Regions from separate parts of the Mesorhizobium sp. BE184 genome, predicted to be linked through region 2. Evidence: predicted binding sites of a transcription regulator. Region 2 holds the regulator's gene; the other holds the start of a gene.
The links. The regulator PhoB, encoded in region 2, activates phosphate uptake and scavenging genes when phosphate is short. The targets are predictions, from matches to a motif close to TGTCATNNANCTGTCAT.
Positions count from the first base shown of each region.

Region 1: a site for PhoB is predicted at 7,253-7,269, ahead of phnC (phosphonate ABC transporter ATP-binding protein). Genes of this name have one in related genera too.

Region 1 covers NZ_JAVDVU010000002.1:257,230-271,956, forward strand. Annotated here, with positions in the region: gene J2X35_RS09395 (ABC transporter substrate-binding protein) at 1-57, opposite strand, end outside; gene J2X35_RS09400 (GntR family transcriptional regulator) at 143-817, opposite strand; gene J2X35_RS09405 (dihydrodipicolinate synthase family protein) at 829-1,713, opposite strand; gene phnN (phosphonate metabolism protein/1,5-bisphosphokinase (PRPP-forming) PhnN) at 1,857-2,444, opposite strand; gene J2X35_RS09415 (alpha-D-ribose 1-methylphosphonate 5-triphosphate diphosphatase) at 2,500-3,636, opposite strand; partial or broken gene J2X35_RS19845 (DUF1045 domain-containing protein) at 3,638-4,344, opposite strand; gene phnE (phosphonate ABC transporter, permease protein PhnE) at 4,359-5,177, opposite strand; gene phnD (phosphonate ABC transporter substrate-binding protein) at 5,236-6,225, opposite strand; gene phnC (phosphonate ABC transporter ATP-binding protein) at 6,255-7,103, opposite strand; partial or broken gene J2X35_RS09445 (DapH/DapD/GlmU-related protein) at 7,303-7,908, opposite strand; gene phnL (phosphonate C-P lyase system protein PhnL) at 7,911-8,618, opposite strand; gene phnK (phosphonate C-P lyase system protein PhnK) at 8,629-9,444, opposite strand; gene J2X35_RS09460 (alpha-D-ribose 1-methylphosphonate 5-phosphate C-P-lyase PhnJ) at 9,444-10,322, opposite strand; gene J2X35_RS09465 (carbon-phosphorus lyase complex subunit PhnI) at 10,319-11,440, opposite strand; gene phnH (phosphonate C-P lyase system protein PhnH) at 11,443-12,054, opposite strand; gene phnG (phosphonate C-P lyase system protein PhnG) at 12,054-12,521, opposite strand; gene phnF (phosphonate metabolism transcriptional regulator PhnF) at 12,585-13,364, shown strand; gene arsK (arsenite efflux MFS transporter ArsK) at 13,387-14,655, opposite strand; gene J2X35_RS09490 (helix-turn-helix transcriptional regulator) at 14,665-14,727, opposite strand, start outside.
Region 2 covers NZ_JAVDVU010000003.1:50,996-65,722, forward strand. Annotated here, with positions in the region: gene pstS (phosphate ABC transporter substrate-binding protein PstS) at 1-919, shown strand, start outside; gene pstC (phosphate ABC transporter permease subunit PstC) at 980-1,969, shown strand; gene pstA (phosphate ABC transporter permease PstA) at 1,971-2,816, shown strand; gene pstB (phosphate ABC transporter ATP-binding protein PstB) at 2,823-3,635, shown strand; gene phoU (phosphate signaling complex protein PhoU) at 3,665-4,366, shown strand; gene phoB (phosphate regulon transcriptional regulator PhoB) at 4,384-5,073, shown strand; gene J2X35_RS13840 (ROK family protein) at 5,080-6,324, opposite strand; gene xylF (D-xylose ABC transporter substrate-binding protein) at 6,563-7,603, shown strand; gene J2X35_RS13850 (sugar ABC transporter permease) at 7,749-9,065, shown strand; gene J2X35_RS13855 (ATP-binding cassette domain-containing protein) at 9,078-9,866, shown strand; gene J2X35_RS13860 (CHASE domain-containing protein) at 9,976-11,598, shown strand; gene J2X35_RS13865 (YMGG-like glycine zipper-containing protein) at 11,648-11,896, opposite strand; gene J2X35_RS13870 (hypothetical protein) at 11,988-12,314, opposite strand; gene J2X35_RS13875 (HWE histidine kinase domain-containing protein) at 12,444-13,391, opposite strand; gene J2X35_RS13880 (DUF1328 domain-containing protein) at 13,631-13,795, opposite strand; gene J2X35_RS13885 (response regulator) at 13,883-14,677, opposite strand.

The DNA.
Region 1 (14,727 bases), on a different contig from region 2:
GCCGGCGGCGCCGGCAAGGAACTCGCGTCTGCTTGGCTTGAATGTCTTGAACGTCATGTCTTCCTCCATCGTTTTTTTAATTGTGGACATTCCACCGACCCGCGAACACGCCTCCTCCCGGCGCAGCCCAAGGCGGCATTCGTCAGATATCGACAGCCCTCCGCCGCGCGACTTCAATGTGTTTGGTGATGGCCTGCGCGGCCGCATCCTCATCGCGCCGCTCGAACGCCGCTATGATCTCCAGATGCTGACCCATCACCTCCGGAATCATCGGCACATAGAGGCGCGTTTCCGCCAGCCTGATCAGCTTTATCTTGAGCCAGTTCACGCGATAGGCGTTGGAGAGTATCTCGTTGTTCTGCAGTCCGATGATCGCCTCATGCAGGCTCAAATCGACCGCCTCGGCGTCTTGCATGAGGTTGGCGGCATCGCCGTTCTCGTGCCTGTGCAGGATGCGTTCATGGCTTTCGCGCAAGGCGGCGATCGCATCATCGGAAGCGTCGCGCGCGAACAGGCGCGCAGCCGGCTCCTCCAGAAAGGCGCGGAACTGGTACGCATTGCGAACCAGAGCGAGATCCACCTGCGGAACCTGCATGCCGCGCTGCGGCACCGTGCGGATCAGCCCTTCTGCCTCGAGTCGCGGCACAAGTTCCCGGATCGAGCCGAGAGGAAAACCGGTGATCGCGACCAGTTCGCGCTGGGTGATGAACTGTCCCGGCTTGATCTGCTGCTCCAGCAGGCTCCTGGTGTAGCCGACATAGGCCTTGTCCCGGAGGTTCTGGCTTTCAGACGGAGGCGTTGCCGCGGGACTGTTCACCCTGTCGTTTCCTATGCCGCAAGGATAGCATCAAAGGCGTCCGCCGCCTTTTTGGCAAGCGCCGGCTCGAGATCGCTGATCGGCGGCCGCACCTTGCCAAAGCGGGCATCCTTGCGGACATGGCCGGTCAAAGCCTTGACCGTGGGCAGCACCGGGAAGCTGGTTATCATATCGACCAGCCGAACTACCTTATCGCTGTCCTTGCCTTCGTAAATCACCGGGCGGAGCAGCGCCGGCGCCATGTTGGCGAGACCACAGATCGAGCCTTCTGCACCGGTCCTGACGGCGCGGGCCAGCAGCCGTTCCTCGCCGATCAGGATCGCCAGATCGCCATGCTCCGCCAGGAAAGCCTCAGCATCCTCCCATCTGCCGGAGGAATCCTTGACCCCGGAAATGACGCCGGGAAAAGCTTTTCTCAGCCTCGACACCAGCGACACCGATATGGGCACGGAGGTCTGGCCGGGTATGTGGTAGAGGATGACGCCGCGTGCCGAAGCGCCGATCTTTTCGATCGTGCGCGAAAACCATGCATAGAGACCTTCGTCTTCGACGCCTTTCAGATAGAAAGGCGGCGCGAACAACAGACCGCGGGCGCCGGCGTCAAGAGCGACACGGGATTGGGCGACCGCGTCGTCGGTGGTGACTGCCATGACACCGGCATAGACCCTTTTGGCAGGCTCGATGCCAGCGCCTGCAAGGGCGCCCATGACCGCGGCGCGCTCCATCAGGCTAATGCCGTAACCTTCCCCGGTCGTGCCGAAAACAGTGACGCTGTCGCAACCTTCCGCAAGCACGTTGCGGGCATGGGTCACAAGTCGGGCAAGGTCGATGCCTCCACCCTCGTCAAAAGGCGTAATGAGCGCCGCCGACAATCCGAAAATCTCTTTTGAACGCATGTTTCCGCCCTGATGCCACACCTAACATGTTAGCGACATGTCAAGTAGTGTCAAGGCTCGATATTTCGACGAAGGAGTAGCGGCACGGTCGCCGTGAACATGCTCAAAATGGCATGGGACTTCGCCTATCGACTTCGAAGCCGTTAGATGTGCAGGCCCGAACCACGCAGGTCGCGGGACTGATTTCGCCCGCAAGCCTGCCCCGCCAGACGGTGCAGGAAGGCGACCAGCAACTCCCCTGCGGCAGCAAGTTCGCCACCGTTGTCGAGCCTCAGATCGGGAACCGGATGCTCGAATGCATAGGCGGAGCGCGCCAGTCTGGCGACGATTTCGGCTCTGGTTTCACGGCCTCGCGCCGACAGCCTTTGAGCCAACACCTCTGGCGCTGCGTGAACCAGCACTACGGCGATGTCCTCGAAACGCGCCCGGATTGCCGGGAGCGCGCCGCGCGACCCGTTGGCGACGGCGATGCCGCCATTGGCGGTATGCGCGCGCGCCGTATCGGGAATGCCATACTTCAATCCATGGGCTTCCCATGTCACCGCGAAAACGCCGGACGCCGCAGCCGCCTCGAATGTGGCGGCGCACATTGCATCGTGATCTTCGGCGGTGGCGTCAACCTGACGCGTCACCGCGCGGCGGACGAAATGGAGAAGGGGATCGCCGGCCAACCGCGTCTTGGCATAGTCCATGAGGCTGTCCTTGCCGGCACCACTGGGGCCGACAATCACGACAAGCTTTCCGGTCCGCCCGCAAGCAGGGCCGGCATCCTGAAGGACATCGCGCTCAGGCAACGCGCCGCCCCTCTCGCCAGACAGATCGTACGACGGGGACGCCCTGCTTGTGGCGAACCCTGACCAGATCGGCCCGCAAACCTTCGGCGATGAGGCCGCGGTCTTCCAGCCCCACGGTTCGCGCCGGCGTTGCCGTCACCAACCGGATCGCCTGCGGCAAGTCCATGCCGCCCTCCTCCGAAGCCAGCAGGAACGGCGCATGGATGAGGCTGATCGGCACGTAGTCCGACGAGAGCACGTCCAGAACGCCGGCATCGGCCAGTGACTTGGCCGAAATATTGCCGGAATGCGACTTGCCACGCACGATGTTGGGCGCGCCCATCATCACGGACATGCCCGCCTCGTGCGACGCCTGGGCCGCCTGGATGCTGGTCGGGAACTCCGCCAGCCGAACGCCGAAGCCTTTCGATTCTTCGACATGCTCAAGCGTCGCGTCGTCATGGCTGGCGATGGCGATGCCGCGATCGTTGCAGGCCTGCGCAATGGCCTTGCGATTGCCGGCCGAATATTTCGCCGAATCCTGCTGCCGGCGGGCCATGAAGCGGTCGAATTCCGCGTCGCTCAGCCCGACCTTTTTCTTGTAGTAAAGAATGTACTGGTCGAGTGTCGCGAACTGCCGCTGACCCGGCGCATGATCCATAAGCGAGGCCAGTCGCACCTGCGGATCGCCTCGGAAATCCTCGAAATGCTCCAGTACGTTGCCGGCCGAAACTTCGCAGCGCAGATGGATCAGGTGACTGGCGCGCAGCCGCTCCTCGTTGCCTGCCTGCTCGATCGCATGGCCGATGGCGCGCATCTCCCCCTTCAGAAAACCGCCGTCTTCATCCGAGCCCAACCGCAGGCAATCGAAGACGGTTGTGATACCCGAACCGACAACCTGGGCATCGTGCGCCTGCAGGGCGGCCATGCTGTCCCACCGCACGCCCGGCCGTGGCGAATAGTGGGATTCCAGATGGTCCGTATGCAATTCCACCAGACCGGGAACGATATAGTCGCCCTCCATGTCTTCGCCGCCTGTATGCGGCCCGGCAGCGGCACCGCAGATCATGCCGTCGCGGAGAACCACAGAGCCGGAAATGATTTCGTGTTCGAACACCAGTTTCGCGTTTTTGAGGACGGTCTCTTGCATGTCAGGCGATCTTTCTCGCCGTCGCGGCGGCGAATGCGTGGCGGCTCAAAACGACGAACGGAGCGCCCGTTTCCGGTTCGTTGAAAATGCACAGGCTTTCGACCGATATCGGCTCCGCCAGCACCGGTTCGAACCAGGCCTGCAGGGCAGCCTGCACGGGGGCTTCCTCCCCGGCATCGACCGGGCCGGTCAGCGTCATGTGGAAGCGGAATTCTTCCTTGACGTATGGGTATCCGTAGCGAAGCAGGTACGCCTGCTGCCGCGCCGTCAGGGCGTCCGGCTTGCGTCTTGCGATTTCGGCTTCGTCCAGCGGCGCCCGCAACGGGTTGAAATGATCGACCGCCGAAGCGGCAAGAGTATCGATCCGGCTGTCTCTACGCTCGGGCAGAGGGCGAAGAAACGGCCGATCCGCACGATTTCGAGCTTCGGCAATTCGAAGGGTCTCAGATCCGCGCAGAAGGTTTCGGCCAAGCGGCCAAGCTGGTCCGGCGTGGCGGCGGGGCTCAACCTGAACGGTGCGACCAGCGTGCCGTGGAAACCGTAGCGACGCGGCTCTCCGACGAGACGTTCTCCCTGCAGCGCGGTCACTCCGGAGACGTGCGGCAAAGGCTGCATGCCGCCGCTGAAGGCGTCACGGCCCAGCCAACGCGACGCGGCCGCGGTCAGCGGGTGCGAGGGAGGTGGCGTAAAATACAGGGCGTATCGCATGGCCGATTCACACTTCAGAGAAACAGCTTGCGCAGCTGTTGCGACAGAAGGTCGATCAACGAGACCGTCACCAGCATGATGATGAGCATTGCCGCGGCCTCGCCATAGTAGAAGCCGCGAATGGATTCGAAGAGGACCTGGCCGATGCCGCCGGCGCCGATGACGCCGAGCACCGTTGCGGCGCGGACATTCGATTCGAAGCGGTAGAGTGCATAGGAAACCCACAGCGGCATGACCTGGGGGATGACGCCGAAGACGACCTCCTGCAGGCGAGTCGCGCCAGTCGAGCGGATCGCCTCGACGGGCCGAGGATCGACAGCCTCCACGGCTTCGGAGAAAAGCTTGGCCAGGATGCCTGTGGTGTGGATGAACAGCGCCATGACGCCAGCGAACGGTCCAAGGCCGACGGCGACCACGAAAAGCACCGCAAACACCAATTCGTGGATGGAGCGGAATATGTCCATGAGGCGGCGGACCGGCTGGACGATGTACCAGGGCGCCATGTTGCGGGCCGAAAGCACCCCGAAGGGGATCGCGAGAACAGCCGCCAGAAACGTACCCCACAGCGCGATCTGGATGGTGACGCCCATTTCCGCGAGATAGTAGCGCCATTCGGAGAAGTTCGGGTTCGCAAAACCCGCCGCATAGCTGGCCATGTTGTCGGCATCGGTGAACAGATAAGTCCACCGCGACATCTCGGCTGGCCCCCAGCTCCAGATCAGCAGGAGCGCCAGGGCGATCCAGATGAAGGCTGTCCACAGCGTGCGCGTCCAGTCGCGCGCGATTTCCGGGCGAGGCGCCTTGAGGGGAGGACTGTCGGCGAGATGCGTCATGTGTGCCTCGAATGCATGACGCCGGCCGGATTTCCGGCCGGCGCAGCGTCAGAAGATGTCAGCTCTGGTTGCTGGCCTTGATCTTGGCTTCGTAGCCGTTCTTTTCGGCTTCTAGCTTTTCGATCTTGGCCTTCTTGTCATCCGCCGAGAGCTTGGTGTCGGCCTCGATCTTGGCGATCGACTTGGTCAGCTCCATCACGCGGATCGGCAGCAGCTGATCGTTGCTGGATTCGCGGAAGGGCGCCCATTCAAGACCGGCCAGGACTTCCCTTTCCTTGGCTGCATCGCCCTTCGACTTGTCGGTGCCGTAGGTGAGGAAGAAATCCTTGATCTTGGCCTTCGTCTCCGCGGAAAGATCCTTGCGCCAGACGATCGGATCGGCCGGGATGAGCGGCGATTTCCAGATGATCTTGATCTTGGCGAAGGCTTCCGGATTGTTCTTTTCGATCAAAGTCATGTTTTCGGTGTTGTTGGCGGCGGCGTCGAGCTGGCCGTTGGCCACCGCCATGGCGTTGGTCTCATGGTTGGAATTCGTGACGTTCTTGAAGCAGGTCTTGGGGTCGACCTTGTTGGCCACAAAGATGAAGGTCGTCGGCACCAGGTAGCCGGAGGTCGAATTCACATCGCCTAGACCGAAGTTCAGCGACTGGTCGCATTTCAGCAAATCCTCGACTGAATTGAGCTTGCTGTCCTTGGGCGCCAGGATCAGCGACCAATAGCCGGGCTCGCCTTCGACGCTGACCGTCTGGACGAAGACTTCGCCTTCGGCGCGATCGACCGCTTCCATGGCCGACTTGTTGCCGTACCAGGCCAACTGCACCTTCTTGAACCGCATGCCTTCGATTACGCCGGAATAGTCCGATGCGAAGAAGGGCTTGATGTCGAGGCCGGTGCTCTTCGCCATATCGGCCAGGAAGGGCTCCCATTTCGGCTTCAAATTCTGCTGGGATTCGGTCGATATGATGCCGAAATCGATCGTGTCGGCATGGGCCGCAGTCACCGTGAGGGCAAGCGTGGCCGCCGCTAAGGTCTTCAAAAAGACGTTCATGGATTTTTCCTTTTGGGTTCGGGGATTGTTCAGGCTGCAAACACGCCGGCTGGCTTCAGAACCGGGCTGACGGGACGGGACGGGGTTTTCTTCGGCGCCTCGATATCCGGAAGGACCAGTTCCTCGGAACCGTCGCCGTAAAGTTCCACCAGCATGGCGTTGGTCAGTTCCGCCGATGGGCCGTCGAAGACGATGCGACCGTCGCGAAGGGCGATTGTGCGCGGGCAATAGCGGCGGGCATATTCGACCTGATGCAGTGAGACGACGCAGGTGATGCCGTTTTCCCGGTTCACCGTCGCCAGCACTTCCATGACGCGCCGCGCCGAAGACGGATCCAGCGATGCGATCGGTTCATCGGCGAGCAGGATTCGGGACTTCTGCACCAGTGTGCGGGCGATGGCCGCGCGCTGCTGCTGGCCGCCGGAAAGCGTCGAGGCGCGCTGCCAGCCAACTTCCGGGATGCCGACCCGCGCCAGCGCTTCACGCGCTGCTCGTTTCTCTTCGCCCGTGAACAGGCCGAACGTGCCCCGCCAAAGCGAGATCCGTCCCAGATTGCCGAGCAGTACATTCGAAAGCACCGACAGGCGTCCGACGAGGTTGAACTGCTGGAACACGACGCCGACATCGCGGCGCAGCCGCCTGGCGCCATGCGCCAGCCGTCCGCCGCCCTGGATTTGCGAACCCATGATGTCGATCGCCCCGCCGCCATACTGCGCCGTCTCCAGGCCGCAAATATGCCGGATGAGCGTGCTCTTGCCGGAGCCAGACGCGCCGATCAGGGCGACCATTTCGCCGCTGCCGATGTCGAGACTGACATTGTCCAGCGCCAGCTTCTTGCCAAATGTCTTGGAGAGATTTCTGATGGATATGGCACCCATTGCGGTCTTTCCTTTGTTGATTGCTGGCGGTGACGATGATGATGGGCAAAAACCGTTCCGGCTGCCGTTATCCGCCCGATGTCCCGAGCGGTTGGGCCCAGTCCTGCTCCGCAACTAACGGTCGCCCGTGACGCGGGGATTGCGGTCCGATGTCAGTTTCATGACCGTCCACAGGCGCGTGATGCGCAGCCGCCGGTTCGTAGCGGTCGAGAAATTGCTCGGCCGAAAGGGTGCGGAAATCTTCCAACCCGGCGCGTAGCTGCGCATGATCCCAATCCCACCAGGCCAGAGTGCGCATCCTGGCCGCGATGTCGGCCGGAAACCGCATCCGGATAAGTCGGGCCGGCACGCCGCCGACGATCGCGTAGGGCGCGACATCGCGGGTGACGACGGCGCCAGATCCCACTACAGCGCCATCGCCGATGGTAACGCCGGGCAGGATGACGGCGCCGTGGCCGATCCAGGTGTCATGGCCGATGACCACCCGCTTGGCGCGGCGGGCGGCGAAGAAATCCGGCTCGTGTCCGGCGTCCTCGAAATAGTCGCCGGCGCGATAGGTGAAGTGGTGCAACGTCGCCCGCGTCATCGGATGATGCGTGGCATTGATGCGAACGGATGCAGCGATGTTGGCGAACTTGCCGATGGTGACGCACCAAGTCTGGCAGTCCTGCATCAGATAGGAATAGTCGCCGAGAACGGTTTCGGAGAGGCGGCAGCCTTCCCTGACCTCGGTATAACGGCCAAATTCGCAATCCTCGACCACGGCGGTTGGATCGATCCGAGGCGTTTCTGACAGGCGCGGCATGGTCAGGCAGCCCTCCGGTCGGGTGCGAAGCCTGCAACGTCGATGATTGTATCGGCGACAGCGGCACGCACTTCCGCGTCATGGAATATGCCGAGAACGGCTGTACCGGCCCGCTTCTTCTCGTCGATCATGTCGACCACGACGGCGCGGTTGGCGGCATCGAGCGAAGCGGTGGGCTCATCCAGCAGCAGGATCGGATGATCGGTGATGAAACCGCGCGCGACATTGACGCGCTGCTGTTCACCGCCGGAAAATGTCGCCGGCGGCAGACGCCACAGCCGCTCCGGCAGGTTCAGCCGGGCCAGCAGAACCGCCGCCCGTTCCGTCGCGGCGCTGCGCTCGACGCCGCGATCGACCAGTGGCTCGGCAACGATGTCCAGCGCGCCGATGCGCGGCACGACGCGCAGGAACTGGCTGACGTAACCGATGGTGCGCTGCCGAACCTCGATCACCTTACGCGGCGATGCCGTCGCCAGATCGATGTCCTCGCCGTCATGCCGCACCCGTATCGATCCGCCGTCGGCGGCATAATTGCCGTAGAGCATTTTCAGGATCGAGCTTTTGCCGGCGCCAGAGGGACCGCCGAGGACGGCGCAGCGGCCTGACATAAGCTCGAAACTGGCTCCGGAGATGACCGGAAGCGCCAAACCGCCGCGCAGATGCATGGTGAAGGTTTTCGAGAGGCCGGAAACGGAAAGCAAAAGTGACATCGACGCTGCCTCAGACCTGCAGGATGGAGGAAACGAGAAGTTGCGTGTAAGGCGCCTGCGGGTCGTCCAGCAGCCGGTCGGTGAGGCCTTGTTCGACAATCCGGCCCTCCTTCATCACGACCATGCGATGGGAGAGAAGCCGCGCCACGGCGAGATCGTGGGTGACGACAATGGCGGCGAGGCCGAGGTCCGACACCAGCCCGCGCAGCAGGTCAAGCAGGCGGGCCTGCACCGAGACATCGAGGCCGCCGGTGGGCTCGTCCATGAACACCAGACGGGGCGACGTAACGAGATTGCGCGCGATCTGAAGCCGCTGCCGCATGCCGCCGGAAAAAGCGCGCGGCTGGTCGTCGATGCGGTTGGCATCGATCTCGACACGCCCCAGCCAATCGGTCGCAGTTTCGCGGATGCGGCCATAATGGCGCTCGCCGACCGCCATCAGGCGCTCGCCGACATTGGCGCCTGCCGACACCGTCATGCGCAGTCCATCCGCCGGGTTCTGGTGGACAAACCCCCAGTCGGTTCGCAGCAAGAAGCGGCGCTCGGCCTCTCCAAGCTGGTAGAGATCGCGGACCATGCCGTCGCGCATGCGATAGGAGACCGTGCCCGAGGTCGGCGCCAGCCGGGTGGAAATGCAATTGAGAAGCGTGGTCTTGCCCGAACCGGACTCGCCGACGATGGCCATGACTTCGCCCGGCCAGACGTCGAAATCGATGCCTGCGCAACCGATGCGGCTGCCATACATCTTGCCGAGCGAACGCACCGACAGCAGCGGCTGGTCGCTCGTTTCGTGCTGTCTTTCTTCAGTGGAGACCAGAGGGCTCATCACGCTGCCTCCCCGCCCATTTCACCACGATGCCCTTCGACTCGGCGGGTTTCGCAATGATCGGTATCCGAGCACACAAACATGCGGCCGCCGCGATCATCCAGCACGACCTCGTCCAGATAGACGGCCTCGGCGCCGCAGAGAGCGCAGGGCTTGTCGAAACGCTGCACTTCAAACGGATGATCTTCGAAATCGAGGCTGACGACTTCGGTATAGGGCGGCAGGGCGTAGATGCGCTTTTCCCGGCCGGCTCCGAAAAGTTGCAGCGCTTCCGACATGTGCATCTTTGGATTGTCGAATTTCGGCGTCGGCGACGGGTCCATGACGTACCGGCCTTCGACCTTGACCGGGTAGGCGTAGGTGGTGGCGATATGGCCGTTGCGGGCGATATCCTCGTAAAGCTTCACATGCATGAGCCCGTATTCCTCAAGCGCGTGCATCTTGCGCGTTTCCGTCTCACGCGGCTCCAGGAAGCGCAGCGGCTCGGGAATGGGCACCTGATAGACGAGCACCTGCCCCAGCCGCAGCGGCGTTTCCGGAATCCTGTGGCGGGTCTGGATGATCGTTGCATCCGCGGTCTTCGTCGTAGTCTCGACGTCGGCGACGCGCTGGAAGAATTTGCGGATCGACACCGCATTCGTTGTGTCGTCGGCCCCCTGATCGATCACTTTCAAGACATCTTCAGGACCGAGGATGGCGGCGGTGACCTGCACCCCGCCGGTGCCCCAGCCGTACGGCATCGGCATCTCGCGGCTGGCGAAGGGGACCTGATATCCGGGTATGGCGATCGCCTTCAGGATCGCCCGGCGGATCATCCGCTTGGTCTGTTCGTCGAGATAGGCAAAATTGTAGTTGGAAGCTTGATGATGCGCGTTCATTCCGCCGCCTCCCGGATTTCGATGGTGGGCGGGGTTTCGACAGCGGGGGCGCCCAGACCCGCCTCATATTCGGCGCGCATGGTGCGAACCAGTCCGAGTTCGGCCTGGAAATCCACGTAATGCGGGAGCTTCAGATGTTCGACGAAGCCGGTCGCCTGGACATTGTCGCAATGCGAGACGACGAATTCCTCGTCCTGGGCCGGCGCAACCACATCCTCGCCGAATTCCTGCGCACGCAACGCCCTGTCGCACAGCGCCATGGCCATCGCCTTGCGTTCCGACTGACCGAAGACCAGCCCATAACCACGGGTGAACTGCGGCGGCGCCTTCGCCGACCCCTTGAACTGATTGACCATCTGGCATTCGGTCAGCTTCACGCGCCCGACCGCTACGGCGAAACCGAGTTCCGGAAGGAAGACTTCGACCTCAACCTCGCCAATGCGGATCTCGCCGGCGAAGGGATGGCTACGGGCATAGCCGCGCTGCGTCGAATAGCCCAGCGCCAGCAGGAAGCCTTCGTCGCCGCGCGACAGGGATTGAAGCCGCATGGCCCGCGACAGCGGGAATTCCATCGGCGTCTGGTTTATGTCGCCAGGCTGACCGGTGGCCGGAAAATCCTCTTCGATCAGGCCTTCCGCGCCTAGAATGTCGGCAATCCGCGTTACGGCTTCCGGAGGGCCGTCGCGCGTCGCCCCCGCAGGAATTTCCGGGTCACCCTCAAGTTCGGCGTCGAGCAAACGGTGGGTGTAGTCGAAAGTGGGGCCTAGAAGCTGGCCGCCGGGCAAATCCTTGTAGCAGGCCGAGATGCGCCGCTCGACCGCCATCGCGCCTGTATCGACCGGCTCGGAATGACCGAAGCGCGGCAACGTCGTGCGGTAGGCGCGGACGAGGAAGATCGCCTCGATCAGATCCCCACGCGACTGCTTGATGGCAAGCGCGGCCAAGCGGCGATCATAGAGCGAGCCTTCGCTCATCACACGGTCGACGCCGAGCGCCAATTGCTCTGCAATCTGATCCAGGGTCAGCGACGGCACAGAGCGGTCACCGCGGCGACGGTCGGCCAGCAGGCTATGCGCATTGTCGATGGCGGCTTCGCCACCTTTCACAGCGACATACATGTCTATCCCTCCGCGTTGACGAGACGCGCGGAGCGCGGCAGGCAGAGGACCGCTTCCGCATCCGCCAAGATCACGTCCACCCCGCGCGGGAACCGCTCGCCGTTGGCCCGCCACTGGTCGGCGAAACTGGCCGGCAATCCCCGCGGCGCGATGCTGGCGTGGCCCTTGATTCCCGGGCCCTGGAACGTCATCTCGCTCCCGCCTGCGAGGCTTGGCAGTTGCATCACCAGCGTCGTTGAACGGTCTGGATATTCCTGCGTGCCTTGGGCGAAGCGATCGAGCGGCGGCATGGTTGCAATATCGGTGACCAGCGCGAAAGCAGCGTCCACAGGCTTCGGCGCCGAACGCGCGCCGGTGTGGAACACCAGCCAGTCCACAACCGCGCCATGGCTTGCCAGGCGCGAATCCAGCCAGAAATCGGCCTCCGCATCGAACAGGGTGCAGGCGATTGCGGCAACGGCCGGCGACAGAGGCGCGGGCGGCGTCACCATCGGATTCAAAGGCACGACGCGCGCCGGCCTGGCCATGGCATCCATGACCGTGCGGAACACCGCCTGAGCATCCATGACCGGCCGGGCGAACCCGCCTTCCAGAGCCGAAGGTTGCGCGAACATCAGTCTTCTCCCCGCACCAGAGTAAAGAAATCGACCCTGGTGGCCGCAGTTTCTCGCCGCCGCCGTTCGTCGGCCTGCGCAAGCGCCTGCTCGATCGGGGCGATGAATTCGGCGTCGATGAGAGTGGCCCGCGCGCCGTCTTGACACAGCGCATCGATCACCGCCGCCTGACGGACTTTCTCCGGCACCCGGCCGAGCGCCATGGCGTGGCCAACGGAGCCATCCGCCAACTTCACCGTCGCCCGCGTAACGGTTGCTTCGCCGACATTGAACGCTTCCCCCGTGCCACCAATGCGGCCGCGCAGCATGACCAGACCGGTCTCAGGTCCACGCAACAGGCTATGGGGCGGCTCCGCGCCCAACGCGGCGTAGCGGGACCGCAGCGTTTCAGCGTCGCTCAACGCCAGAACCCGCATTCTTCTTTGCCTGGCCATTGTATCGCCGGCCGCCTGCGTCTTGTTTTTCATTGTCTATTGATCTATACAACTCGATGACTTATCGGACTCGTAGCGGGTTGGGATGACAGACACATGACAGGGGCTGGGACGACGGGGAAAAGACGGGCGATCCAGCGCGGCGTTGGTGTCGCGCTGTGGCGTCAGATCGCCGATGACATCCGGGGCGGACTTGCCGCAGGAACCCTCGCCGGAGCGGAAGGACGGCTGCCGCCCGAAGCAGCTCTGGCCGAGCGGTTCGGCGTCAACAGGCACACAGTGCGGGCGGCCATCGCCGCGCTCGCCCACGAAGGCGTGCTGCATCCGGTCCATGGTCGCGGCACCTTTGCACGCCGGCAGAAGCGTCTCGTCTATCCGATCGGCGAACGCACGCGCTTTTCGACAGGGCTGGGGAGCCAGGCTCGCGAGCGCCACACCGACATATTCGCCGGCGTGCAGGAATCCGCCAGCACGGAGATCGCCAAAGCGCTCGGTCTCGAAGCCGGCTCAAAGGTTATCAGAGTGGAAGCGCGCGGGAGCGCTGACGGCGTGCCGGTATCGCGCGCCACATCCTGGTTCGATGCGCAGCGTTTCCCTACCATTGCCGAAGCTTATGCCGATGCGGGGTCGCTCAGTGCAGCCCTGCGCAAATTCGGCGTCGAGGACTATCTGCGCGCTTCAACGCGGATCGAGGCGCGCCACGCCGACGAGGCCGATGCACGCGACCTGCGGCTTTCACCCGGCGCCGTCGTGATCGTCACCCACGCGATCAACGTGGATATGAAGGGCGATCCCTTTCAGTATTCGAGAACGCGGTTCCCCGCTGACCGCGTCGAACTCGTGGTGGAATCGCAAGGCAAGACGACCGTCGATTGACCGCGCCGAAGGGGGTGACGGGTCAGGTAGCGGCGTTCCTGTCCTGTTTGACCAGCCGGCCGATGGCGGCCAGCAAGAGCAAGGCGGCAAGACCGAGGACCACGACGATCAACAGGGACGCCGGCACGCCCAGTCGAACCATGACTGCGGCAAAGGCGAATGGCGCGACCGCCGACACGATCAGCCGGGCGGCCATGGCGCGGCCCTGAAGGCGACCGTAACCTTCGCTGCCAAACAGCACCAGTGGCAATGTGCCAGTGACGATGCTGAACAGGCCGTTGCCCATGCCGAAGATGACCGCGAATGCCATCGCAGCTGCAGTGGATGGCGTCGCAGCATCAAGCACCGCCACCCCGGCGGTCATGAGGCCAGCCGAGATTGCCGCCAATCTTAAAGGCGGTTGCTGGCGCATGATCATGGTCACAAATCGGCTCAGGACCTGGGACGGTCCGAACAGCGTGCCAACGACTGCAGCCATCGTGCCGAGACCGAGGCCGGAAAGCAGCGGAATCATATGGACAAGGATCGCGGCGCTGATCAGGCTTTGCAGCGCGAAGGCGCTGACCATGATGATGAAGCCCGCATGTCGCCTCGATGGCCCCAGGGAGCCGGCGAGATGGCTGACGGGCGGTTCGGCAGTCGATGCCACGGTTGTCCGTCTTTTGGACAGCCAGGCATGTAACGGGACCGCGACAACCAAATTCAGCGCCGCAAAGATCAAATAGACCTCCTGCCACGGCATATAGGCGTGCAGCGCCGTGGTAACCGGCCAGAACACGGTTGAAGCGAAGCCGCCGATAAGGGTCAGATGAACGATGCTGCGCTGCGCCGTTCCGGGGCCGATCTGCACCAGCAGGGCGAACGCGGCACCATATTGCACCAGGTTCGACGCTACCTGGATGGCGATGAGCGCGAGAATGAAGGACGGACCGTTTAGCGCACAGGCGCAGGCAATAAGCGCGATTGCTGCCAGGATTGAGCCGGCGGTCATCGCCCGCCCCGCGCCGAACCGATCAATCCAGCGCCCCAGCAGCGGGGCCGCCAGTCCACCCACCAGCAGGGCCGCCGAGAGCACCGCGAATATCCATTCGGTGGACCAGCCGAAATCGCCGGCCATGTCGTCAGCCAGAATGCTGAAACTATAATACAGCGTTCCGTAGCCGATGATCTGGGTGATGCCGAGAGCGACGACAACTTTGATCGCAGATCGCCTTTCAATCGGCAGCGGAGTCGAATCTTCCTCAATCGGCACTCGGACCGGAACCATCTCAGGGTCGGGTGGAGCGGTCATTGCCAACACCTACGGTTTCGCCATCGGCGGATGCTTGTCCGGTGCGGGAGGCGGAGAGGCAACGTCCAGCTG
Region 2 (14,727 bases):
CACCTACAAGAAGGAGACCGGCATCGGTCTCAACTACCAGTCGATCGGCTCCGGCGGCGGCATCAAGCAGATCAAGGCCAAGACCGTCACCTTCGGCGCCACCGACGCGCCGCTGAAGGGCGAAGACCTCGAAGCCACGGGCCTCGCCCAGTTCCCGATGGTCATGGGTGGCATCGTGCCGGTCGTGAACCTGGAAGGCATCACCCCCGGCCAGCTCGTGCTCGACGGCGCGACGCTCGGCGATATCTTCCTTGGCAAGATCACGAACTGGAACGACGCAGCGATCCAGAAGCTGAACCCGGACGCCAAGCTGCCCGATCAGGCGATCGCGGTCGTCCACCGTTCGGACGGTTCCGGCACCACCTTCAATTTCGCCTACTATCTCGCCGACGTGAATGCCGACTGGAAGAGCAAGGTCGGCGTCAACACCGCGCTCGAATGGCCGGTGGGCATCGGCGCCAAGGGCAATGAAGGCGTCGCCAACAACGTTGCCCAGACCAGCGGTGCGATCGGCTACGTCGAATACGCCTACGCCAAGCAGAACAAGCTGACCTACACCGACATGATGAACAAGGACGGCAAGAAGGTTGAGCCGACCGCTGCATCGTTCTCGGCAGCGGCAGCCAATGCCGACTGGAGCTCGCAGCCCGGTTACGGCGTCATCCTCGCCAATCAGCCGGGCGCCGAGTCCTGGCCGATGACGGCCGCGACCTGGATCCTGGTCTACAAGAAGCCGGATGATGCGGCTGCAACCGGTGAAGCCCTCAAGTTCTTCTCCTGGTCCTACAGCAAGGGCGACGAAGTGGCGGCCGACCTCGACTACGTGCCGATGCCCGACAATGTCGTGAAGAGCATCGAAGAGACATGGTCGAAGGACATCGTCGGCAGCGACGGCAAGCCGCTTTACTCGGCAATGTGACATCACGTCTGGCGGGGAGGGCGCACCGCGCCCTCCCCATTCTTTCGAAAGTGAGAATCCATGACCATCGTTGCCGAAGCCATGCCATCGTCGCTTGCCGCCCAGGCCAGGGAAAGCCGGGTCCGGCGGTTCGCGCTTACGGATACGCTGTTCCGCAACAGCACACGCGGCGCCGCCATTCTCGTGCTGCTCATCCTCGGGGGTGTCGGCTTCTCCCTTGTGGTTGGTTCGTGGGAAGCGCTCTCCAAATTCGGCTTCTCGTTCCTGACCACCGAATCCTGGAACCCGGTGACGGAGAAATTCGGCGCCCTGGCTCCGATCTACGGCACCGTTGTGACGGCCGCGATCGCCATCCTGATCGCTGTTCCCATCGGCATCGGCATTGCCGTGTTCCTGACTGAACTCTGCCCCCGCCCGCTCCAGCGCCCCATCGGCATCGCTGTCGAGCTCCTGGCCGGCATCCCGTCCATCATCTACGGCATCTGGGGCCTGTTCGTTTTCGCGCCCTTCCTGCAGACGACCCTGCAGCCCTTCATCATCAATGTCTTTCATGGCGTCCCGGGCCTCAACAGCCTGTTTGCCGGACCGCCCTACGGCATCGGCATGCTGACCTCGGCGCTCATCCTCGCGATCATGGTGCTGCCTTTCATCACCTCCATCACCAAGGACGTTTTCGACACGGTGCCGGCGGTTCTGAAGGAGTCGGCCTACGGGATCGGCTGCACAACCTGGGAAGTCACGCGCCGCGTCGTTATTCCATATACGCGCATCGGCATCATGGGCGGCGTCATGCTGGGCCTCGGGCGTGCGCTTGGCGAAACCATGGCTGTGACCTTCGTCATCGGCAACGCCCATCGCATCAGCGCTTCGCTGTTTGCGCCGGGAACGACGATCTCGGCCACCATCGCCAATGAATTCACCGAGGCCGACGGGACGCTCTACACGTCCTCGCTGGTCGCGCTCGGCCTGATCCTGTTCATCCTCACCTTCTTCATCCTGGCGATAGCGCGCTTCATGCTGCTGCGCCTCGAACGTCGCGCCGGAGCCTGACATGTCCACCGCTTCATCGCTTCATGCCCGCCGCAAGGCCAGAAACTCGGTGATGATGACGCTGTGCATGGCGGCGGCCGGCATCGGCCTTGCCTGGCTGGCGCTCATCCTCGGCGCGCTTCTGTGGAAGGGCGTCGCCGGTCTTTCGCTTTCCGTCTTCACGGAAATGACGCCGCCCCCCGGCGACGCCGGCGGCCTGCTGAACGCCATCGCCGGCTCCATCGCCATGACTTTGATCGGCATCATCGTTGGCACGCCGATCGGCATCCTGGCCGGCACCTACATGGCCGAATATGGCCGGTTCTCGAAGCTCACGGTGGTGGTGCGTTTCATCAACGACATCCTGCTCTCGGCGCCCTCGATCATCGTCGGCCTGTTCGTCTATGAGCTGCTGGTGCGGCCGATGGGACATTTCTCAGCCATCGCCGGCTCGTTCGCGCTGGCCATCCTCGTGATACCGGTTGTGGTCCGCACCACGGAAGACATGCTGACACTGGTGCCGAATTCGCTGCGCGAAGCAGGCGCGGCCATCGGGGCGCCGCGCTGGATCGTCATACGCTCGGTCGCCTACCGCGCCGCGCTTTCGGGTATCGTCACCGGCATCCTTCTGGCCATCGCCCGCATATCCGGCGAAACCGCGCCGCTTCTGTTCACGGCGCTGAACAACCAGTTCTGGTCGAGCAACCTCAACGCACCCATGGCCAGCCTGCCGGTCACCATCTTCCAGTTCGCGCTCAGCCCCTATGAGGAATGGCAGCAATTGGCCTGGACGGGCGCGCTCATCATCACCCTCACGGTTCTGGCGCTGTCGATCATCGCCCGGAGCCTCACCGGACGCAGGACCTAGAGAGATATGAAACCGATGCTGTCCAATGAAATCGCCATGTCAGATGCCATCGCCCTCGCTCCCAAAACCACCAAGATCGAGGTCAAGGATCTCAACTTCTACTACGGTGAGTCGAAGGCGCTGAAGAACATATCGCTGTCGCTTCCGGCCCGCAGCGTCACCGCCTTCATCGGTCCGTCGGGTTGCGGAAAATCGACGCTGCTGCGCGTCTTCAACCGCATCTACGAGCTCTATCCGAAGCAGCGCGCCGACGGGCAGGTCCTGCTCGACGGCAAGAACATCCTCGACCGTTCGCAGGACCTCAACCTGCTGCGCACCAAGATCGGCATGGTGTTCCAGAAGCCGACGCCGTTTCCGATGTCGATCTACGAGAACATCGCCTTCGGCATCCGCCTCTATGAGAAGCTTTCGAAGTCGGAAATGGACGTCCGGGTCGAACAGGCGCTGCATCGCGCGGCGCTGTGGAACGAGGTCAAGGACAAGCTCGACGCCAGCGGCCTCAGCCTTTCGGGCGGCCAACAGCAGCGGTTGTGCATCGCGCGCACCGTGGCGGTGAAGCCGGAGGTCATCCTGCTCGACGAGCCGGCGTCGGCGCTCGATCCGCTATCGACCGCCAAGATCGAGGAACTCATCGATGAGTTGCAGGTGGACTACACGATTGTCATCGTCACCCACAACATGCAGCAGGCGGCGCGCGTCTCCAGCCAGACGGCGTTCATGTATCTCGGCGAACTGATCGAATACGACAAGACCGAGAAGATGTTCACGTCGCCGGGCGAGAAGCGCACGCAGGACTACATCACCGGCCGGTTCGGCTGATTTCGCCCGCGTCATACGAGGACAGCATCATGAGCGAACATACGGTCGCATCCTTCGACGAAGATCTCGCCCAGATCAGCAAGCTCATCCACGGGATGGGCGAGCTCGCCGGCCTGATGGTCGGCAGCTCGACGCGGGCTCTGCTCGGCGCCGACAATGCGTTGGCGCAGCACGTCATTTCCGATGACGCCATCATGGACGCGCGCCAGCGTGAACTGGACGGCCGGGCCATCACGCTTATCGCCAAACGCCAGCCGATGGCCGATGATCTCCGTTCGGTACTCGGCGCCATTCGCATGGCCGGCGACATGGAGCGGATCGGCGATCTGGCCAAGAACATTGCCAAGCGTGTCGGCGCGGTCGGCGAACACACCGTTCCGCGCGACCTGTCGCACTCGATCGAATCGATGGCCCAACTGGTGCTGGAACAGGTCCATGCGGTGGTAGACGAATACAGCGTCGGCAACGCGCCGGCCCTGTCCAAGCTGAGAACCGACGACGAGCGGATCGACGTCAAATACACGTCGGTGTTCCGCGAGCTCCTGACCTACATGATGGAGGACCCGCGCAACATTACCGCTTGCACGCATCTGCTGTTCTGCGCCAAGAATCTCGAGCGGATCGGCGACCACGTCACCAACATCGCCGAAAACGCCTATTATGTGCTGACGGGCGAGCAACTGCCGCCGAACAGGCCCAAGCTTGACGAGACGGCAGCGCCGGCTGCGTGACGGCTGAAAGGCTAGCAATGATTGCACCGCGTATCATGGTGGTGGAGGACGAGGAGCCGCTGGGCGTCCTCCTCCGCTACAATCTCGAATCCGAAGGCTACCATGTCGAAGTCGTAACCCGTGGCGACGAGGCCGAGATCCGGCTGCAGGAGAACGTTCCGGATCTCCTCGTCCTCGACTGGATGGTGCCCGCGGTCTCCGGTATCGAGCTTTGCCGGCGTCTGCGGATGCGACCCGAAACCGAGAGGCTGCCGGTTATCATGCTGACGGCGCGCGGCGAGGAAAGCGACCGGGTGCGTGGCCTTTCGACCGGGGCCGACGACTATCTGGTCAAGCCGTTCTCGACGCCCGAATTCATGGCGCGGGTGAAGGCGTTGCTGCGCCGGGCAAAGCCCGAGGTGCTGTCTTCGGTGCTGAAGGTCGGCGACATCGTGCTCGACCGGGAATCGCACCGAGTCTACCGCAAGAAGAGCGAGATCCGCCTTGGGCCGACCGAGTTCAGGCTGCTCGAGTTCATGATGCGGCACCCCGGCCGGGTGTTTTCGCGCAGCCAGCTCCTCGACAATGTCTGGGGCGAGACGATCTATATCGACGAGCGCACAGTCGACGTGCATGTCGGGCGGTTGCGCAAGGCAGTCAACACCGGACGGATGCCTGACGTCATCCGCACGATCCGCGGCGCCGGCTACGCCATCCGCGAGGACTGACTTTCCTCAAATAACAGCCGCCTGCCTGCTCGATTCCTGCGGCTGACTGCCGGGTGCGAATATCTCCTGATCGACGAAGGTGAGCGCCCGCATGGCGCAGCCTTCGCGGATGAGCGGCCGTTCGTCGGGCTCGGTGTCGAAGGAGATCGAACCGGAATGCTGGCCGCCAGCCGTTCTGGCGATTGCCGCGCGCAATGACGGCTCGATAAGGTCGAATGCCGCTGCGCCGATGCCGACCACGGCCACAGGCGCAGGATCGATCAGCGCGAACAGGCTGCCTAGTCCAAAACCCAGCGCTTCGCCGGCCGTACGATAGGCCTCGCGTTCGGGGCCATCGCCTTCGCGCGCCAAGGCGGCAAGCGCCTGCATGTCGTCATCGACGATGTTGGCTGCCGGTTCGGAGCTTTCGGCGAGGCCATGGGCATTGCGCCAGATGGCGTAATTGCCGGCATAGGCTTCGACGCAGCCGCGTCGGCCGCAGCGGCAGCGCGCGCCATCGGGCTTGTGGATCATGTGGCCGAACTCACCGCCGGAAGAATGCGTGCCGGTGAACAACTCGCCCTTCAAAATCATGCCCATGCCGATACCGTGGGAGAGGAGGATGGCGATGAAATCCTCACGGTAGCGCTCGGGGTTCCGCCAGCGCAGCGCCTCGGCCATCATGTTGCAGTCGTTCTCGACAATGACCGGAATGCCGAAGCGGGCTTCCAGCAAGTCGGCGAACGGGATGTCGGTGTGAGGGGTGATCGGCGTCCAGAGCAGGATGCGGGCCTGAGCGTCGGTGATGCCTTGTACGGCGAGCGCGATGCGCAGAACCCGGCGGCCGCTGAGTTGCAGGCGGTCCAGGCCTTGGCCGACAATGTCGATGCATTGCCGGATGAGGTCTTCGCGACCCATATGCTGGGTGTCGAGCCGGCGATGCTCCTCGGCTACCACATGGCCGGTATAGTCGATGATCGCGGCTGAGAGGAAATTGAGGGAGAGGACCACGGCGGCGACCACGGCCGCATCCGGATTGAGCGCAAGCGCGACCTGCGGACGGCCGCGCTTCAACGACGTGGTTTCGCCGCGCGCTTCCATCAACACGCATTCGCCGATGAGGTCGGAGGATATAGCCGATATGGTCGAGTGGCTGAGACCCGTCGTCGCTGCGATCTCTGTGCGTGAAGGCTGGCCGTCCCGGCGCACGGCCGAGATGACCATGGCACGATTGCGCCGCCGCAAATCGTCGTGGCGGATTCCCACCGACATCGTTATTTCCTCCCCTTGCGATTGCTAGGGCACGGCAATCGGCAAGATGTCAATTGTGGCAGAAGCCACGCGGGCTGTCATTATTTTTTCGGAACTCGAAAAAATAGAAATCCGAAAATGAAATCCGTTGACAGCGGCCAATCCTTACGTCATGATTTTTTTTGAGGCTCGAAAAAAAGAGCTTCTGTACGGGTCTTAAGGCCAATTAGTCAGCGCCGAGCGGCGCAGGGAGGAAATCATGAGGAAATTTGCAACCGCCATGTTGGCGGGTGTTGCTTTGTCTTTGACGCTGGCGTCCGTCGCCCATGCGAAAGACAAGGTAATCGGCGTGTCCTGGTCCAACTTCCAGGAAGAGCGCTGGAAGACCGACGAGGCGGCCATGAAGAAGGCTATCGAAGCCGCTGGCGATAAATACATCTCCGCCGACGCCCAGTCCAACCCGACCAAGCAGCTTGCCGATGTGGAAAGCCTGATCAGCCAGGGCGCCAACGCGCTCATCATCCTGGCACAGGACGCTTCCGCCATCGGTCCGGCTGTGCAGAAGGCCGTCGACGAAGGCATTCCGGTGGTTGGCTACGACCGCCTGATCGAAAACAAGGATGCCTTTTACCTGACCTTCGACAACACGGAAGTCGGCCGTTTGCAGGCGAAGGCCGTGTTCGCTGTCAAGCCGGAAGGCAACTACGTGTTCATCAAGGGTTCGGGCGCCGATCCGAACGCCGATTTCCTGTTCGCTGGCGCCATGGAAGTTCTCAAGGGCGCCATCGACGCCGGCAAGATCAAGAATGTCGGCGAGGCCTATACCGACGGCTGGCTGCCTGCCAACGCCCAGAAGAACATGGAGCAGTTCCTGACTGCCAACGACAACAAGGTCGACGCTGTCGTTGCTGCCAATGACGGCACCGCCGGCGGCGCAATCGCAGCGCTTCAGGCACAGGGCCTTGCCGGCTCGGTTCCGGTTTCGGGCCAGGACGCTGACCATGCCGCGCTGAACCGTATCGCGCTGGGTACGCAGACGGTGTCGGTGTTCAAGGATGCGCGCGATCTTGGCAAGAACGCCGCCGAAATCGCCTCGCAGCTCGCCGACGGCAAGGCCATGGGCGACATCGCCGGGGCAAAGGATTTCACCACGCCTGGCGGAAACACCGTCAAGTCGGTGTTCCTGACCCCGGTCGCCATCACCAAGGACAATCTGAACGTCGTCATCGACGCCGGCTGGATTTCCAAGGACGCAGTCTGCACCGGCGTGAAGGCCGGCAGCGTTTCGGTCTGCAACTAAACCGCAGGCCCTTGTCCAGCAAACGACGCCGCGGCCTCACGGTCGCGGCGTTTCTCAAGGTGCTTTCCGCTTCCGGGACGAAGGGAATGCAGCTACGATCGGCTTCCGGCATCCGCGCCAGACGGCAAACCGGTGGGAGGATTTCATGACAGATTCGACGTCCAGCGCCCGCGCGGACCAGGCCCGCGCTTCAGAGCTCAATGCCGTCGGCCGCTTTCTTCAGGCGACCGAGCTCGACACCCGCATGCTCGGGATGGTCGCCGCATTGATCATCATCTGGGTCGGACTTCATATCCTTTCAGGCGGCCTGTTCCTGACGCCGCGAAATCTCTGGAACCTTTCGGTGCAGTCGTCCTCGGTCGCCATCATGGCCACCGGCATGGTGCTGGTCATCGTCATGCGCAACATCGACCTATCAGTCGGCTCGCTGGAAGGCGTCGTCGGTATGATCATGGGCGTGACGCAGGCGCATATACTGATCCGCGTCATGGGGTTCGATCTCGGAAACCCCTGGATCTGGGTCATTGCGCTGGCGGTTGGCGTGGCGGTGGGCCTTCTGATCGGCGCGTTCCAGGGTTTCATCATCGCCTATCTCGACGTCCCGGCCTTCATCGTCACGCTGGGCGGCCTACTGGTCTGGCGTGGCGCTGCGTGGTGGGTCACCAGCGGACAGACGGTTGCGCCGCTCGACTCGACCTTCCAGCTCATGGGCGGCGGGCCGGCTGGATCGATCGGCTCGATGTGGAGCTGGGTCGTAGGGCTGGTCGCCTGCGCCGCGGTGGTCGGGCTGCTTCTCAACGGACGCACCCAGCGCAAGCGCTTCAAATTCCCGCTCCGCCCCGTATGGGCTGAAGCCTTCCTCGGCGCGGTTGCCTGTGCGGTCATCCTTGGCGCCGTCTGGATCGCCAATTCCTATCCCTGGCCGGCTGGCATCGTGAAACGCTACGCCGAGGCCAGCGGCATCCCGGTTCCGGAAGGCGGACTGTTCATCGCCCACGGCATCGCCATTCCGGTGCTGATCGCGGTCATTGTCGGCATCGTCATGACCTTCGTCACCAACCGCACGCGTTTCGGACGTTACGTCTTCGCCATCGGCGGCAACCCGGAGGCGGCCAGCCTCGCCGGCATCAACACGCGTTGGGTGACCATGAAGGTGTTCATGATCATGGGCGTCCTGGGCGCCATCGCCGCGGCGATTTCCTCGGCCCGCCTCAATGCTTCGACCAACTCGCTGGGCACGCTGGACGAACTGCTGGTCATCGCGGCGGCGGTCATCGGCGGCACGTCGCTCGCCGGCGGTTCGGGAACTGTGATCGGCGCCATGCTGGGCGCGCTGCTGATGCAGTCGCTGCAATCGGGCATGGTGCTGTTGGGCATCGACACGCCGCTGCAGAACATCGTTGTCGGCGCGGTGCTTGTCGTCGCCGTCTGGCTTGATACTTTCTATCGCAAACGCGTCTGAGGGAGCAGGATCATGGACCGAACCGGTACTCCGCTCATCGAAATGAAGGACATCTCCATCGCTTTCGGCGGCATCCGCGCCGTCGACAGCGCATCCTGCGACCTCTATCCAGGCGAGGTGGTGGCGCTGCTCGGCCACAATGGCGCCGGCAAGTCGACCTTCATCAAGATACTCTCCGGCGCCTACAAGCGCGATGCCGGGCAGATATTCGTCAATGGCGAGGAAGCGCAGATCAACAATCCGCGCGACGCCAAGAAATACGGCATCGAGACGATCTACCAGACGCTGGCGCTGGCGGACAATGTCGATGCGGCTGCCAATCTGTTTCTCGGCCGCGAGATCATGACCCAGTACAACACGCTGGACGACGTCGCCATGGAGGCGGAAGCCCGCAAGGTGATGGGGCGGCTCAACCCGCGCTTCCAGCGCTTCAAGGAGCCGGTGGTGAAGCTCTCCGGAGGCCAGCGGCAGTCGGTCGCCATCGCCCGCGCTATCCTGTTCAATGCCCGCATCCTGATCATGGACGAACCGACGGCGGCGCTCGGACCGCAGGAAACGGCCCAAGTGGGCGAACTGGTGAAGCAGCTTAAGGCCGACGGCATCGGCATCTTCCTGATCAGTCACGACATCCACGATGTCTTCGACCTGGCCGACCGGGTCTGCGTCATGAAGAACGGGCAGGTGGTCGGCACGGCACGCACGCAGGACGTCACCCAGGACGAGGTGCTCGGCATGATCATCCTGGGCAAATGCCCGCCCGGCGCCATACCTGGCCCCGGCGCGCTCAAGATCGCAGCCTGAACCGGCACAAGGGGCCCGCGGCTCTCTGCGGCGACAGTGTGACGCTCGCCATTGTGTTGGCGCAAGGACTTGCTAATAAGGTGCGGAACCGCAGGGCCCGCATCCACCGTTGAAAAAACTTTTCCCAGTTATAGCGTTTGTCGCCGTTGCGCTGATCAGCCTTGCGATGGCCGGGTTCGCCTATTTCGCAACGCAGGAAGCCGCGCGCATCAAGTTCGACGCGGTCGCCGACGATGCACTGAACCGGATCGAAAGCCGCGCCGACCTCCATCTTTCGCTGCTGCGCTCGACCAAGGCGCTGTTCGATGTGCGCAAGAGCGACGTTTCCCGCAGCGAGTTCAGTTCGTTCTTCAACGCGCTCGACATAGATGGCCATTTTGCCGGCTTGCGCGGCATCGGCATGTTGAAGCTGGTGAAAACCGGCGACGAAATCATCGCCCAGCGCGAGATTCAGCGCAATATCGGGGAGATGCGGGCGGTCTATCCGGCGACGACCTTTCCATGGCGCACGCCGATCGTGATGTTCGAGCCGCTGGATGCCTCGAACCGCGCTGCCATCGGCTACGATATGGCGACCGACCCCGAACGACGGGCGGCGCTGGAAAAGGCGATGACGGACGACGAGCAGCACGCGACCGGCCCGGTGGTGCTCGGCCAGGCGACGCAGGCCGGTCAGACCTTCACCGGTTTCCTCGTCTTCGTCCGTCTGAACGCGGCGACGGCGCCGGACGGCATCGATGCCGATCGCCCGGCGACGACCGGCTTCCTCTACGCCGCCTTCCGCGCCCGGGAGCTTTTCCAGGTTGCTCTGAACCGTGCCCCGCTACTGCCGGTCAACATCGAGGTCTATGACACCAGCGGCGAGGGCCAGAACCTGCTCTTCCGATCGGAGACCCCCCCGGTTCATTCCATCGGCGCCGATCTGGTGGTGACCCGAAAAATTGCCGTTGCCGGGCGCGAATGGGTCGTGCAGTTCCGGCCAACCAGCGGTTTCTCGCCGCCATCCTCACGCGGCATTCCGGTCATGCTCGGCCTGTTCGGCCTTCTGCTCGCAGGCGCCATTGCTTTGGTCGCCCGCTTCCAGCAGCGCGCCTTCGAGGCGGTCGCAGAAATGCACGAGACATCCGAGAAGAGCCTGCTGGAGAAGGATCTGATGCTCCAGGAAATGAAGCATCGCATCAAGAACTCGATCACGCGCGTGCTGGCGATGGCGCGTCAAACGGCGGCGGGAGCCGCCGACATCAAGGAGTTCTCCAATTCCTTCGCGGCGCGCCTGCAGGCCATGGCTGCCTCACAGGACATGCTGACACGCTCACGCTGGCAGAAAGCCGACCTCCGCGACCTGTTGCAAATCGAGCTGGGCCAGGTGTTCGGCAAGGATCTGCCCGACGACCTGCTTTCAGGTCCGGAAGTGCTATTGGACGAGACAACGACGCAAGCGCTGGGCCTGACTTTCCACGAATTGGCCACCAACGCGCTTAAATATGGCGATGCCGGCAATTCCACCGAGGCGCTGAAGGTCGATTGGCGCGTCGAAGGTATCGGGCAGAACCGCATGCTTCGGCTCAACTGGCGCGAGACAGGCCGCAAGGATGTCAAAGCGCCTCAGACAACCGGTTTCGGCACCAAGCTTATCGACATGAACATCACGCGCGAACTGCGCGGCGCCATCGAGCGCGATTTCCACGCCGATGGTCTCAAGGTTGCCATCAGCATTCCGCTGAAGGCCTAGAACCAAGGATGGAAAAAAGAGGCCGGCAAAGCCGGCCTCTTCTCGATGCTTAGTTGCAACGCGCCGTATAGATACGGCCCGTCCGCGGGCTGCGGTACTGGCAATAGCCGTTGCGCAGATTGCGCACCAGAAGGCCTGAACCGGCGCCGACCGCGGCGCCGATAAGGGCGCCTCGACCACCGCCAACGGCGCCGCCGATCAGCGCGCCTGCCGCCGTACCAACACCCACGTCCTGTTCGGTCGTGGTGCAGCCGCTAAGCGCCGCAACGGCGGCAACGGCCAACATGAGCTTCCGCATGAAGTCACTCCTCTCGCTTTGAAAAACGTCTCTGCCTTACGGCATGTCCTCCAACCTCTAGCACGAGAGGGCGGTGGCCGGCCGCAATAGACTATTCTTGGCTAAGATAGTCTTTTTGTTGGCGCAAGTTATTTGATGCGACAACCACTGCCGGCGTTTCGAAAGCGGCATTGAGAGACCCATCCGGATTGACGCTCCAGACCAGTTCACCTTCTTCCTCTTCGAGAGCCGGGTCCACGGCGATGCAAGTACCCAGAACCCGTTCTGCCGCCTTTCCCATCGAATTCAGAGTGAACGGGCGTTCGCTCATGCATTCGTCCGCAGTCTCGAAGATGGTCACCGGTGCGGGCAGTTCGCGGCACTGGGAAAGATCGTTCGAGCAGCCGATAATCAGAAGCACTGCAGCAATATGTTCCATCGCTGGATCCTTTCGCCACAAGAAACGGATTTCCCGCGTCGAAGTTCCGTGGGGCGCAAAAGTCAGTGGATGGATGGGTAACCTTGGTCGAATGCCGGGCGTCTCACGCAAGCCGACAGGCAGGCGCGGTCAGGCTGCCTCGAAATTTCCGTGCGGAACGACGAGGCGATATTCCAGCCTGTCGTTGGAAATATCCAGCGTGGCGCTGCCATTGAGCGAGGCCGGCACAACGCGCTCGAGCGCCACGCTGCCGAAGCGGCGCTCATTGCGAACGCTGTCGCCGGCGGAGATCGCCTCGCGCCAGGTCAGGACAAGTATCCTGCCTTCGCCTTCCGCCTCGAAATCGGCGCTGATTTCGACGAAGCCTTCCGGTTGCGACAGCGCACCGTAGCTGACCGAGTTGACCGCCAGTTCGTGCATGGCGAGGCCGATATGGAGCGTTGCATTGGGATTGATGTAGGGGTTCATGCCCTGGAAACGGAGGGCGCGGGCGGGATCGAACCCGTAGCGGCCGACCTGGCCCGTCACAAGTTCCCGCAACTCGGCGCCGCGCCAGTTCGAGGAGGTGACGAGGTCCTGGGATGAGGCCAGAGATTGCAGCCTGCCGCGAAAGCGGCCGAGAAAGTCGCTTATGGTCTCCGAATAGCGACCGGTCTGGGTGGCGATGCTCTGGATGATCGCCAGGAGGTTCTTCGAACGGTGGCTGACTTCGCGCAGCAACACTTTCAGGGTCTGCTCGCGCTGCTTTTGTTCTGTCGTTTCGATCTTGGTCGTAATCACGCCCTGAATCTTGCCGGTCTCGTCCAGATCCGCATCGACCCATACCTCGAACCAGCGGACTCTGTCGTCGGCGACGACGGTGAGTTCGAACCGTTCGGACTGTCCGTTGGCGACCACGGCGCGGCGCGACGTGAGGATTTGTTCGTTCTGGGAGGGGGAAAGGATGCTGCGGTCTTCATCCTCTGTCATCCAGGGGGCGCGCATGTTGCGCGCCCAGACAGCCTTGAGTTCGGGATCTTGGTAAAGAACGGAGACACCGGCATTGCGCAGCGCATGCATCATTGCGCGGCCAAGCATCTCACCTCGATCGCTCGGCAGGCTAACGATTTCCTCAGACATCTCAGGGGCCTGCCAGCTTCGTTTCAGACGGAATATCCGGTTTTTCCCATGCCATTTCCTTGGAACGGCACAGGCAGGGATAGGTTCCGTTGACAATTAGTAAGCTGATCCCAAAAAGTTCCGCCGGACGGCGTTCCATTGCGGAACACTGCCCGGCGGTGGCTGGAAACCGTTTGAGGGGGTGCGGCTTCCAGTGTTCAGGCGCGGCGGAAAAGACCCGCCAACAGCGAAATGACCAGGAAGGCGAGGAAGACAAAGAACAATATCTTCGCGAGACCGGCGGATGCTCCCGCAATACCGCCGAATCCAAGCGCGCCCGCAATGATGGCTACAACCAGAAAAACGAGCGCCCAATAAAGCATGTTCCATCTCCTTCCAATGATGCGACAAAACGCAAAGCCGGTGGCGTTAGTTCCGTCGATTAGCCGAAAAGAGAAGGAAATGCAGCGTCAGGCGGCGGCTTTCGCATGGCGGTCGAAAAACAGCGCCTGGCTGATCAACGCCTTGACCATGTCGGGGTTGAAGGGCTTCGTCACCAGGAAGGCCGGCTCCGGCCTTTCGCCGGTCAGCAGGCGCTCCGGGAATGCCGTGATGAAGATCACAGGCACCGAGGTCGAGGAGAGGATCTCGTTGACGGCCTCAAGCCCTGAACTGCCATCGGCAAGCTGGATGTCGGCCAGCACCATCTTCGGGCGAGTCTTGCCGAACATGGCCACCGCCTCCGCATGGGTGCGCGCCGTTCCGACGACGCGGTGGCCGAGGCTTTCGACCATTTCCTCGATATCCATGGCGATCAGCGGCTCATCCTCGATGATGAGGACATCGGTGGCGACCTGCCGTGAAATCTCGTTGCTGGCCTGCGACAGAAGCTCGGTGAACTCCTCTTCGCTGACATCGAGGACCTCGGCCGCTTCGGCCTCGCTGAAGCCTTCGACGGCCACCAAAAGAAAAGCCTGGCGCGGCAGCGGGGCCAGCGCATTGAGATTCGTCACCGCGCGCTGCTCCCATGCGGATTGGCTCTGTTCCTGGGGAACGCGGATGGCCACGGATGTGAACAGCTTGGCGAATATGCGGTAGAGGGCAATGCGGTCATTGGAAGCCCGCGGGAAAATCCCCACATCGGCGATGATTGCCTCCAGCATCGCCGCAACCATTGCGTCGCCGCTCTCCTGCGATCCCGAAACGGCTCGTGAAAACCTTCGCAGGTAAGGCAGATGTGGGGCGATGGTAGCGGATAGGCTCATGGTTGACGTCTCCCTCATGTGACGTGAAAGATCAATTGCGGTGCGGGCAG